DNA from 3 places in the Caballeronia sp. LjRoot34 genome. Region 1 is predicted to be linked to each of the others. Evidence: riboswitches for the same ligand, from Rfam matches in the RefSeq annotation. Region 1 holds a riboswitch; each other region holds the start of a gene.
What was found. Region 1 has a riboswitch for cobalamin ahead of ACSQ36_RS09775 (TonB-dependent receptor domain-containing protein). Riboswitches for the same ligand answer to the same signal wherever they lie in the genome.

Region 1 (3,473 bases):
CGACGATCAGCCGGTCGAACGCTTGCCCGTGGAGCGGCGGGAGATCGGCATGGTGTTCCAGAACTATGCGTTGTTCCCAAATATGAATGTGGCCGACAACGTCGCATTCGGGTTGTCCGTGAGGCATGTGGACAAGAGCGAGATCAAGCGCCGGGTGGGGGAGGTGCTGGATCTCGTGCAACTCGGCAGCCTGCACGCACGCGGGATCAATCAATTGTCGGGCGGGCAGCGCCAGCGCGTCGCACTGGCGCGCGCCATTGTGACGCGTCCTCGCGTGTTGCTGCTCGACGAACCGCTGAGCGCGCTGGACAAATCTTTGCGAGTGGACATGCAGGTCGAATTGCGCCGCATCCAGCGCGATGTCGCGATCACGACCGTATTCGTCACGCACGACCAGGAAGAAGCGCTTACGTTGAGTGATCGTGTAGGTATCCTGCGCGATGGGCGATTGATCCAGGAAGGGACCGCACGCGAACTCTACGATCAACCGGCCAGCGAGTTCGCCGCCACTTTTCTCGGCGATGCCAACATTCTCAACGGTCGACTGGAGACCGGGGGCATGCGCATTAACGATGGCAGTTTGATTCGTTTCGGATCGCGCTCCACTGTATCTGGTCAGACAAAGTGTGCAGTACGTCCCGAGAAAATCGCGCTCCAACGTGCAACGGGCGCGGCCGCGCCGAGCGCGCATAACCGGCTGACGGCACAGGTTGCCCATCACGTCTTTGCCGGTGTGAATACAACCTATATGCTCGACTGGTGCGGGCAGCAGCTCAAGGTCCATGTGCAAAACTCCGGTGAGGACCTGATCCCGGTCGGCTCGCAAGTGACGTTGAGCTGGTCGCCCGACAGCACGATCCTGGTCCACTAAGGAGCTTTCAAGATCCGCATACCCTCTGGCGCGGGGCAGGGGATAGTGATTCCGTTTGCCCTGGGTTTAGTCCGGGAGATTAGGCAGGTGTCGGAGCGGGGGTGGCGCGCTCAGAGCCCCACCCCCGACCGCCTTCAACGTGATTGCACTCAATACGCAAATATTCCGAAAGGTCGCTGGCGATAACCAGCAGGCATGAATCTCGTGCTGCCAAGGGCACCCGCACCGCCGGTTATTCAATAACCCCGACTTGATAGTGTCGGACGGGGATTCGGAAGTAAAATGCGCGCATACGACTCGTGGAAGCTGGTGTAAATCCAGCACGGTCGCGCCACTGTGACCGGTTTCAGCACAAACCGGAAGTCAGACCTCGGCGTCGTATACCTCTTTTCTGACTTTGGGGCGCGCACTCCCCGGGAGACAATCCACATGACCGATGACCGATACTGCCAGCGATCCTGGCTTACAGCCAGAGCGGCATCCCCTCGATTGGCCCGCCTAGACCCACATAGACCCGCATAAGTGAATTCGGCTGCCCGCTTGGGGCGTGATCGATTGCGCAGGCGAGGTGGGCATCAGCGGTTCGCCAGGACCAGCACCCGAGACATGGGCGCATCTGCCGCGCGAGAGAACTCACCGCCACTTAAAAGTGCCTTGGCCGCTGCGCGTCATCGCGGGTTGATCTCGTCTATCGCGTGGACGGCAGGGCGGTGACGCCTCCAGAGAGGCCCGCGTTTCGTCATTGCCGCCATCCGAAATCGACATGCTGCGTTTGCGCTCGCAGCACGTCGTCCAATCTTCCAACAAAAAGGTTTTCCCCGTATGAAGTTCCGTCATTTCATCCTCACCTCTGCGTTGACGGTTTCGGCATGGCAGGTCGCACAGGCCGCGGACGACTCGTCGTTTCCGCAACCGGAGCAGCTTCCGGACGCAGCCACGCTGCCGAATATTCTCGTCACCGGCGACACGCAGCACCTGCCGCAATCGTTCGATCAACGCTATGCGTCGACACAGGTCCTGACCCGCGCGGATCTCGACCGTTTGTCGCCGAGTGACCCGAGCATCACGCAAGCCCTCGCCACGTTGCCAGGCGTCACTATTTCACAAAACGGCGGCCCAGGATCTTCTGCTGCCGTCAGCATTCGTGGATCATCGGGAAGTCAGGTTGCGGTGTTCATAGATGGTATCCGCGTTGGTTCTGCGACTACGGGTCAAGCCGAGTGGGCCGACCTTCCGACCTCCGCCTTTGACCGTGTCGAAGTGATCTCAGGACCGGCGGCCGCTTCATTCGGTGCGGACGCGGTGGGCGGCGTCGTGCAACTCTTCACGAACCGCGCGGCAAATCAACCCAACCAGACTACGATTTCAACAGGCGGTGGTTCGAACAAAACGTTCGATACACAGATCCGCACTTCAGGCAGTATTTCGTCCACGGGTCCGCTCGCGGCACTGGCCGGACTGACCTATTCCTTGGGACTGCACGACTACAATACCGCGGGAATCGATGCGACCCAGCCCGGGGCTTACGGGCATGAGGATGGCCGCAATCCGTATCATGCTCAGGACGTGGATGCGCGCTTGGGCTATGCGCACGACAACTGGTCGATCTCCACATTCGCGCTCTATCACCGGTCCGATCTGTCCTACGACAATGCCGGCGGCGATAACCGGCAGCTTGATCATCAACTGACGACCGGCGTTGCGTTTCATCTGGACATCACGCCGTTCACGCAGTTTGACCAGTCTGTCGGCTACTCCACGGATCGACAGTTCCTCTATGCGAACAACCCGGCCATCCCGACCGATGAGATCGACTCGACGCGCTTAAGCACGTCGACCTCGCTGACCCATCAGGAGCGTGGTCAAACGCTCTTCAGTCTGCCACTGTCCGGTGAAACCAAGCTCGCCTACGACTTCACCCGCGAGCAAGCCTTCCTGCCGGTCGACATCCCCACGGGCGTGCCGACGCGCAACGATTCAGCCGTCTCGCTCCATCAATCAGTCACGCTCGGCGCGTTGACTGTGTTCCTGGCGGGACGCCACGAGATCATCCAGGGCCGGTCGATCAATACCGGTAATGTCGCCGTCGCTTATGCAATTACCCCGGTTTATACGGCACGCATTTCGTACGGCAACGCATTCCGCCTGCCGACTTTTAACGACCTGTACTACCCGGGTTACGCGAACCCGAATCTGCAGCCTGAGCGCAGCGATACGGTCGAGGCAGCGCTTGATGCGGCCACGTCGTTCGGTACCTTTACGGCCGCTGTCTATGACACCCGCGTGCATGACCTCATCACTTACGACTCGGTGACCTTTCTGCCCGTGAATGTAGGCCGCGCGCATATTCAGGGCATCGACCTGTCGTATAAGGGCACGCTTGGCAAATCGACACCGGTAAGTCTCGCGATCGGCATTTTGAATCCGCAGGATGTGACCGACCAGACGTGGCTCAACCGCCGTCCGCGTCAGACCGTCAGCCTGAACATCGATCACACATGGGACGAGTTTCACCTGCACGCGCTGAGCACGGGCATCTCCTTGCTTTACGGAGGATCGACCTACGACGACCAGTTCAACGCGACGTATCTGCCGTCGTACA
Region 2 (3,473 bases), on a different contig from region 1:
GATGCGCGGCGTGGGATCTGGCTGCGTGCAGGGTCGTCAGGGCAATGCTCGAAGCAGGTTGACAAGCTGAGACACGCGCGCGTATTCAAGCTGGAATAGTCCTTGCTAACTATCTCATGGTGATCCGAGGATTATTTCAGGGCTTGATTGATGACTAGTCGAAACGAATTTGAACTGAGAGAAACGGATTGGCGCGGCCAGTCCGATGTAGCAACCATTGCAAAACAAGCATGGTCAGACGCGATACCCGCAGCCACGCCAACGGCGCCGTCTCGCGCTACGCCACCGGCGACGTACTTCATATCGGTGCTCGAACTGGCGACGGGCGAGAAGCTTGGCAATGACGAACGGCTTCGCGCCATCGCGATTCTTGAAGCGCATTTTGCAATGGGCCGTCCCCGCACGTTGAAAGAAGCGATCAGGATCTGCGCGGGCGCGATCGATTCTTCGACGCTTCAGCGCATGGCGCGCGGAGCGATGGGCTGATTGCTTGTGCGCTTGCAGCGTTACTTCGGTTTTTCACGCCGCTGGTAAGTACGACGTGTTTTTATCATACGGAAGACTTGCATCGAAGGCGCCATGCTTCGCCTGAGCGGGTCAGCGTGATTGCCGAAAGCGGTTCCAGGTCCATGCAATAGATTGCCGTAAGCGGCGCTTCCAGCACGCGCGCCAGCACGGTCTTGACCACGATTGCATGCGTCACGATCAGCGTGACTCCCGCCTCTCGATTGCTCTCCAGCGCGCCCCATACCCTTGTTTGAAGGGCTTCCAGGCTCTCGCCGCCGTGCGCCGCGCTTCCCGGTTCGGAAAGCCATGCGCCTAATCCGGCCGCGTCTTCATCGTGAATCTCGCGGATCGGACGGCCTTGCCAAAGACCGTAATCCAGGTCACTCCATGACGCGTCAACGCTCGTCGTGGTTTCAAACGCTCGGCCCGTTTGCATGGCGGCGTGTGCCGGGCTGGTGACGACGCGATCGGGTTGAAACATCGAAGCAAGGTGCGGGAGCCGGGCTAACTCAAGCTCATCGATAGCGTCGCCGGGACTCGGAAACGAGCCAGTTTTCATGGCGTGCGTGGTCGCGTGGCACAGCAAGATAATTTCGGTTTTCATGGCGCTCGATTAATAGATTGCTTTACATTCCACTCACTCATTTTAGAATGACAAGCTTGCAGCGCGAGGAAGCCGGTGAAAACCCGGCACGGTCGCGCCACTGTGAGCAGATGTCGAATGGGACTGATAACGCTTCAGCCTTCGTTCAGCATCTGCAAGTCAGACCCCCGCTGCAGCCTTTCTTTTGTCTTACGGGACGCGCATTCCCTTGGAGTCGTTCATGAACCATCCTGCCGTAGCCGCCGGTTTGTCCGGCAATAATCCCGCATTTGATGCACCCATACCCATTCCGGTGCGTGAAGTGTTGCCCTGGGCTGTCTTTATCGGCCTGCTTTTGCTGATCGCGATTTATTTTGTCGGTGCCGAACAGGGCGCGACTTCGATCTTCCAGGGCATGTATATCCACGAGTTTGTCCACGACGGTCGCCATCTGCTCGGCTTTCCCTGCCACTGAGACCGACCATGATCCGAAACCTTTTGATACGCGGCATGATCGCGGGACTTGTTGCGGGCCTGCTCGGCTTTTGCGTTGCTAAAACCTTTGGTGAGCCTGCGGTTGATCGCGCGATTGCTTTCGAGTCGCAGCAGGACAAGCTGCGCGACCAAGCGGACGCAGCGGCCGGGCATCCACACGATCCCGCCGACGACGTCGAACTCGTCAGTCGCGGCACACAAGCGGGACTGGGATTGTTGACCGGTGTCTGCGTGTTCGGGACAGCATTGGGCGGCCTGTTCTCGCTCGTGTTCGCTTTTTCGTATGCGCGGCTCGGCGCTTTGCGCGCACGCGGCACGTCGGCGTTACTCGGCTTGTTCGGCTTCGTGACCGTCGCGATCGTGCCGTTCCTCAAGTACCCGCCTAATCCGCCTTCCGTGGGCAATCCTGACACTATCGGCGTACGGACCGCGCTGTTTTTCGGCATGGTCGCGATCTCGCTGATCGTGGCCGTGTTTGCTGTGCGGCTGCAGCGTCGGCTGCAAGCGCGCCACGGCAACTGGAACGCGGTGCTGATCTCGGTTGCCGTGTATATCGTGCTGATGGCGCTGGCGTATCTTGCGCTGCCGCCGATCGACGAAGTGCCGAAACTGTTCTCAGCTGCGCTGCTGTGGAAGTTCCGGGTGGCGGCAATCGGTATTCAGGCGGTGATCTGGACCACGCTCGGTTTGCTCTTCGGCGTGCTCGCGCAACGTGAAATGGAACAGGCGCCGGCCCGGAGGATTGCTTCGGCCTGAGCGCTTCGTTAGTGCGTTAGGGCTTTAGTGCGTTAGTGCTTTAGTGCGGATCCAATGAGAGGCGGCTTGCGGGCCGCCTCTTTTTCATAGCGCGCTCTTGCGTGCAAGCAGGGTATCGAACAGGGCGAGCTTGTCGCTGTCGGCCATCGTTTTCCATGCCTTGATTTCTTCGCGGCTTCTGAAACAGCCTTCGCAACGACCCGTGGTCTTGTCGAGCCGGCATACGTCCGTGCACGGCGAGCCGACGGGTTGAAGCTGTCTGGCGCGCTCGATGGTGAACGTGAGTTCGAGCGGTACGTCTATTTCCATCGGCAGTTCCGTAGGCGTTGTCATAGCGTTTCGCCGCGAAAGAGGGCGGCGGCGGCCACCGGATTCGTCGGCCAGTAAGTGTGCATGTAGGTAGCCGTGATCGGGCCGTGTCGATAGATCGCCTCACCTTCCACGCCCGTGGTGGCGTGCGTCGCGGTGAGCAATGGCGACATGCTGGTCGTCATCGACGAGTAGTGGAAGGTGTGGCCGGTATGGGTGCCGTGGCGGCTTTCAACACGCTGCATGGCGAGCCGGGCCAGGCGTTTTTGCATCTTCGCGTGGCCGGGCAGAAGGGCAAGCATGGCATGCTGAGAACCTTCGATATCCGTCAGTGAATCGAGCAGATACAGCATGCCGCCGCATTCCGCGACCACCGCTTTACCCGCCTCAACGTGCGCTCGAATCGAGGCCGCGCTCGCAAGGTTCGCTGCAAGCCGGGCCGCGTGCAGTTCCGGATATCCACCCGGCAGATAGAGCGCATCGGCATGCGTGGGAACGGGTTCATCGGCGAGGGGGGAGAAAAACGCGAGCGTTGCGCCCATCGCCTCCAGCAGATCGAGATTAGCAGGGTAGATGAACGAAAACGCAGCATCGCGGGCAATGGCGATGTGCATGCCTTCCAGCAAACGCGGCGGCTGTTCAAGGGCGGCGTAATTGAACATGACCGCGGGCGGCAACTCGCGCAACGTCGTCTCGCCGATGGCGTCCGCTGCGCGATCCAGCCGCGTATCGATGTCGGCCACCTCCGCTGCCTGCATGAGGCCCAGGTGCCGCCCGGGTAGCGCAATGTCGTCGATGCTCGACAGATGCCCGCAGTATCGAA
Region 3 (3,473 bases), on a different contig from region 1:
ATGCAGATACATGTACGAGCCGTAGAAGAACGGATCGCCTTCGCAGATCACGGCCACATCGCGGCCCGCTTCCAGATGATCCGCGATGCGGATGGCGGATTCATCGTAGAAGTCGCCGATGATCGTTTCATAGCAAAGCGGCGGCTCCAGCGCTTCGGTCGTGACCGGATACACCAGCGGCAAACGCGTTTGCGTCTCGTTGAGATGCCCTTCAATGATCCCGAACGCATTGCCTTTCTTGCCCTTCGCCACGAAGTAAGCGACCACCTGCGCGGAAGTCAGCAAACGCAGTGCCTTCACGGTTATCAACTCGGGGTCGCCAGGACCGACACCGAGGCCATAGAGGCGTCCGCTCATCTATTCAGTCTCCGTTGCCAGTGCGTTCACGGCGGCCGCCGCCATCGCGCTGCCGCCACGCCGGCCGCGTAACGCGACGAAGGGCACGCCGCGGCTATCGGCGGCAAGCAGTGCCTTCGATTCCGCCGCGCCGATAAAACCCACCGGAAAGCCCAGGATCAACGCAGGTTTGGGCGCGCCCGCGTCGAGCATGTCGAGCAGATGGAAGAGCGCGGTGGGCGCATTGCCGATCACCACCACGCTGCCTTCAAGATCCGGCCGCCACAATTCGAGCGCGGCGGCCGAGCGCGTGTTGCCAAGCGCGCGAGCGCGTTCAGGCACGGATGGATCGTTGAGCGTGCAGATCACGCGGTTGTTTGCCGGCAATCGCGCACGCGTGATGCCCTCGGCGACCATGCGTGCATCGCAGAGAATGGGGGCGCCTTGACCAAGCGCTGAGCGGCCTGCCGTGCCCGCGCCGGGCGAGAACACGAGGTCATCGATTACATCCGTCATGCCGCATGCATGGATCACGCGTACGGCAAGTTTCTCGAGATCGGCGGGAATGGCCGAGAGGTTGGCCTCGGCGCGAATAGTCGCAAACGACGCGCGATAGATCGCCTGGCCGTCGCGAATGTAGTCAAGCATCAGAGGGGCTCCGGGCTAGCCAGCGGGCTGCCTGTTCAATGGTGAGATGGCGGGCAAGGGGTTCAGGCGCCTCGCCGTAAAGATCGTAGCGACCGGGAGCGACAGCAATCAAGGTGGTTTCTACACGGTGCGCCGCCGCGCATGAACGCGCGCAGCCGCTAAGGTGGACGTTGCCTGCTGGTGGCATCGACCGCGCGAGAAGGTGCGCGTCGGCTTTGGTATCGGCAAAACTTTTCGCGCAGCCTTGCGAACCTGTACACGCAATCAGGCGCGCGAATGGTTCGTCGGGGTTTGTCGCGAGGCCGAGTGCAGCGAGTTGTTCAACCACCGCTTGGGCCTCGGCAGACGGAACATCGAGCAGCATGACGCTTTGCCAAGGGGTCATGCGTAATTGTGGCGCCAGATCGGCAAGTGCGAACAGCGTCGCGGCATCCAGACGCCCAAGCGGGACTTGCGCACCAACGTACACGCTGTCGCCCGTCCCTTGACGATGCACGCCGAAACGCAGCCTTGCATCGGATGTGGGACGGCGCCAGTGTTCAACGTCACGATCTAAAGGCAAGCCCAGCTTCTCCTGAACGCGGCCAAGAATGTCTTCGATGGAACACGTCGTCAGCAGATCGCGCATTCTGGTCTGCCAGGGCTGTGCGAGATCGAGGAAGGTATGCAACAGCGCATCGACCAACGCGGGGACGTGCCCGGTTTTCACTGCAGCCAGCGCAGGCGTATCGTTTTCAAACTGCGGTGGACCACCCGCGAGCCCGAACACAAACCGCTCCGCCGATATTGCTGAAAGCCAGACATCGTGAGGATGATCGAGCATCGCAAGGCGTTCGCCGCCATCCACCATCAACGCAAATTTCGGCGATAGCTCATGCAACCGCGCGTCGCGCTGCATCTGCCCGATTAACGTGGAAACGAGCGGTACGGCGTCGAGCAAGGCGTGCGGATCGAGGCCCGTCAGCGGACTGGACATGACGTTACGCAGGTCGTCGGAACCTGGCGTGAGAGGGCCGAGTCCCGCGTCGACGAGCCGCGAGACGAGCACTTCCTGCGAGTCTTCCCTTACGCCGCGGATCTGCAGATTCGCGCGATTGGTCACGTCGATGAAACCCGAGCCGAACGTCCGCGATGCGTGCGCCACCACCCGCGCCTGCGCCGCACTCAGTTCGCCCCATGCGAGGCGAATGCGGCACAGGCCGCCGTCACGCGCAGGCACAATCCGCATCAGCCCCGGGCAAGCCGACGGCCGCGATGCTTGCGGTAATAGGTGCATAGTAGTGAGTGGTTCGTTCAAAGCGTGACCCGTTCGGTCTCGCGCGGCGCCTCGAGCATGCCGGACCCTTTGAGAGGATGGCACGTTCGCGGCATCGGTACACCCCGCCCGATGCTGGCTTGCACGAAGAATTCCGGTCGGCAGGTCTCTTGGCTTGCAGGTCGCCGTCCGTACCGGCCTTCCCAGTCGAAACCAGTGGCAGTGGAGCGCGGACTCGTTGCGTACAATTGCGGGGGCAGCCACAGTTCTGCTGTGTTCCCTGTTAGGCCCGTAAGGGCACCGACTAACCGCGGTATTATGCCCGTTTTTGCGGCGGTTAAAGCGCATTGGCGGCAGGCCGGCGGTGCTTTCGCCGGATTGTCTCGACCACGTTGCAGACGCGGCGTAATCAGTGAATGAATCAAGCAGTGAATGAATCAAGCGAGGATCGGCGGATGTCACCGTGGTTGACCGTGGTGGGGATCGGGGAGGATGGCTGGCGCGGCCTGAGCCGGCACGCGCGCCAGGCGCTGCTTGCCGCCGATACGATTTTCGGCGGCGCGCGTCATCTCGCGTTGTTGCCCGCCCGGATTGGCGGCGAACGTCGCGTATGGCCTACGCCGTTCACGATTGCGCCGGTACTCGAACATCGTCACGAACGTGGACGGGTGTGCGTGCTTGCGAGCGGCGACCCGATGATGTTCGGCGTCGGCGCGACGTTCGCCCGCGAACTGGCTGCGGATGAATTCTGCGTAGTGCCCGCGCCATCTTCGCTGTCGCTGGCCGCCGCGCGTTTGCACTGGGCGCTTCAGGACGTCGCGGTAGTGTCGCTGGTCGGGCGGCCGGTCGCGGCGCTCGAAACGCAGCTTCATCCCGGCGCGCGCCTGATTGTTCTAAGTGCTGACGCTGCAAGTCCCGCCTCGATCGCTGAGTTGCTGACAAAGCGCGGCTTCGGCGCAAGCCGCCTGAGCGTGTTCGAGCATCTCGGCGGCGACGAGGAGCGCCGTATCGATCGCGTGGCCAGCGCGTGGACGGCAAGTGACGTGGCCGCGCTCAATCTGGTGGCGATCGAATGCATCGCAGAGAGCCATGCGCTGCGCTTGCCGCTGACGCCCGGTCTCCCCGACGATGCATACCGGCACGACGGCCAGCTCACGAAACGCGATATCCGCGCGATCACGCTGTCGCGGCTTGCGCCCGAGCCGGGCGAACTGCTGTGGGACGTGGGCGCGGG

Region 2: linked by a shared signal. The riboswitch ahead of ACSQ36_RS23665 (CbtB domain-containing protein) and the one ahead of ACSQ36_RS09775 (TonB-dependent receptor domain-containing protein) in region 1 are both predicted to bind cobalamin.
Region 3: linked by a shared signal. The riboswitch ahead of cobG (precorrin-3B synthase) and the one ahead of ACSQ36_RS09775 (TonB-dependent receptor domain-containing protein) in region 1 are both predicted to bind cobalamin.

The regions. Positions count from the first base shown of each region.
Region 1 is NZ_CAXUSB020000001.1:2,178,905-2,182,377, reverse strand. Features, by position in the region: gene ACSQ36_RS09780 (ABC transporter ATP-binding protein) at 1-871, shown strand, start outside; adenosylcobalamin (AdoCbl) riboswitch at 1,146-1,298, shown strand; gene ACSQ36_RS09775 (TonB-dependent receptor domain-containing protein) at 1,694-3,473, shown strand, end outside.
Region 2 is NZ_CAXUSB020000002.1:900,561-904,033, forward strand. Features, by position in the region: gene lhpI (bifunctional Delta(1)-pyrroline-2-carboxylate/Delta(1)-piperideine-2-carboxylate reductase) at 1-62, shown strand, start outside; gene ACSQ36_RS23655 (hypothetical protein) at 151-486, shown strand; gene ACSQ36_RS23660 (histidine phosphatase family protein) at 551-1,111, opposite strand; adenosylcobalamin (AdoCbl) riboswitch at 1,151-1,330, shown strand; gene ACSQ36_RS23665 (CbtB domain-containing protein) at 1,332-1,565, shown strand; gene ACSQ36_RS23670 (CbtA family protein) at 1,574-2,341, shown strand; gene ACSQ36_RS23675 (DUF1289 domain-containing protein) at 2,426-2,674, opposite strand; gene ACSQ36_RS23680 (cobyrinate a,c-diamide synthase) at 2,671-3,473, opposite strand, start outside.
Region 3 is NZ_CAXUSB020000002.1:915,193-918,665, forward strand. Features, by position in the region: gene ACSQ36_RS23725 (precorrin-2 C(20)-methyltransferase) at 1-357, opposite strand, end outside; gene ACSQ36_RS23730 (precorrin-8X methylmutase) at 358-984, opposite strand; gene cobG (precorrin-3B synthase) at 977-2,260, opposite strand; cobalamin riboswitch at 2,383-2,559, opposite strand; gene cbiE (precorrin-6y C5,15-methyltransferase (decarboxylating) subunit CbiE) at 2,695-3,473, shown strand, end outside.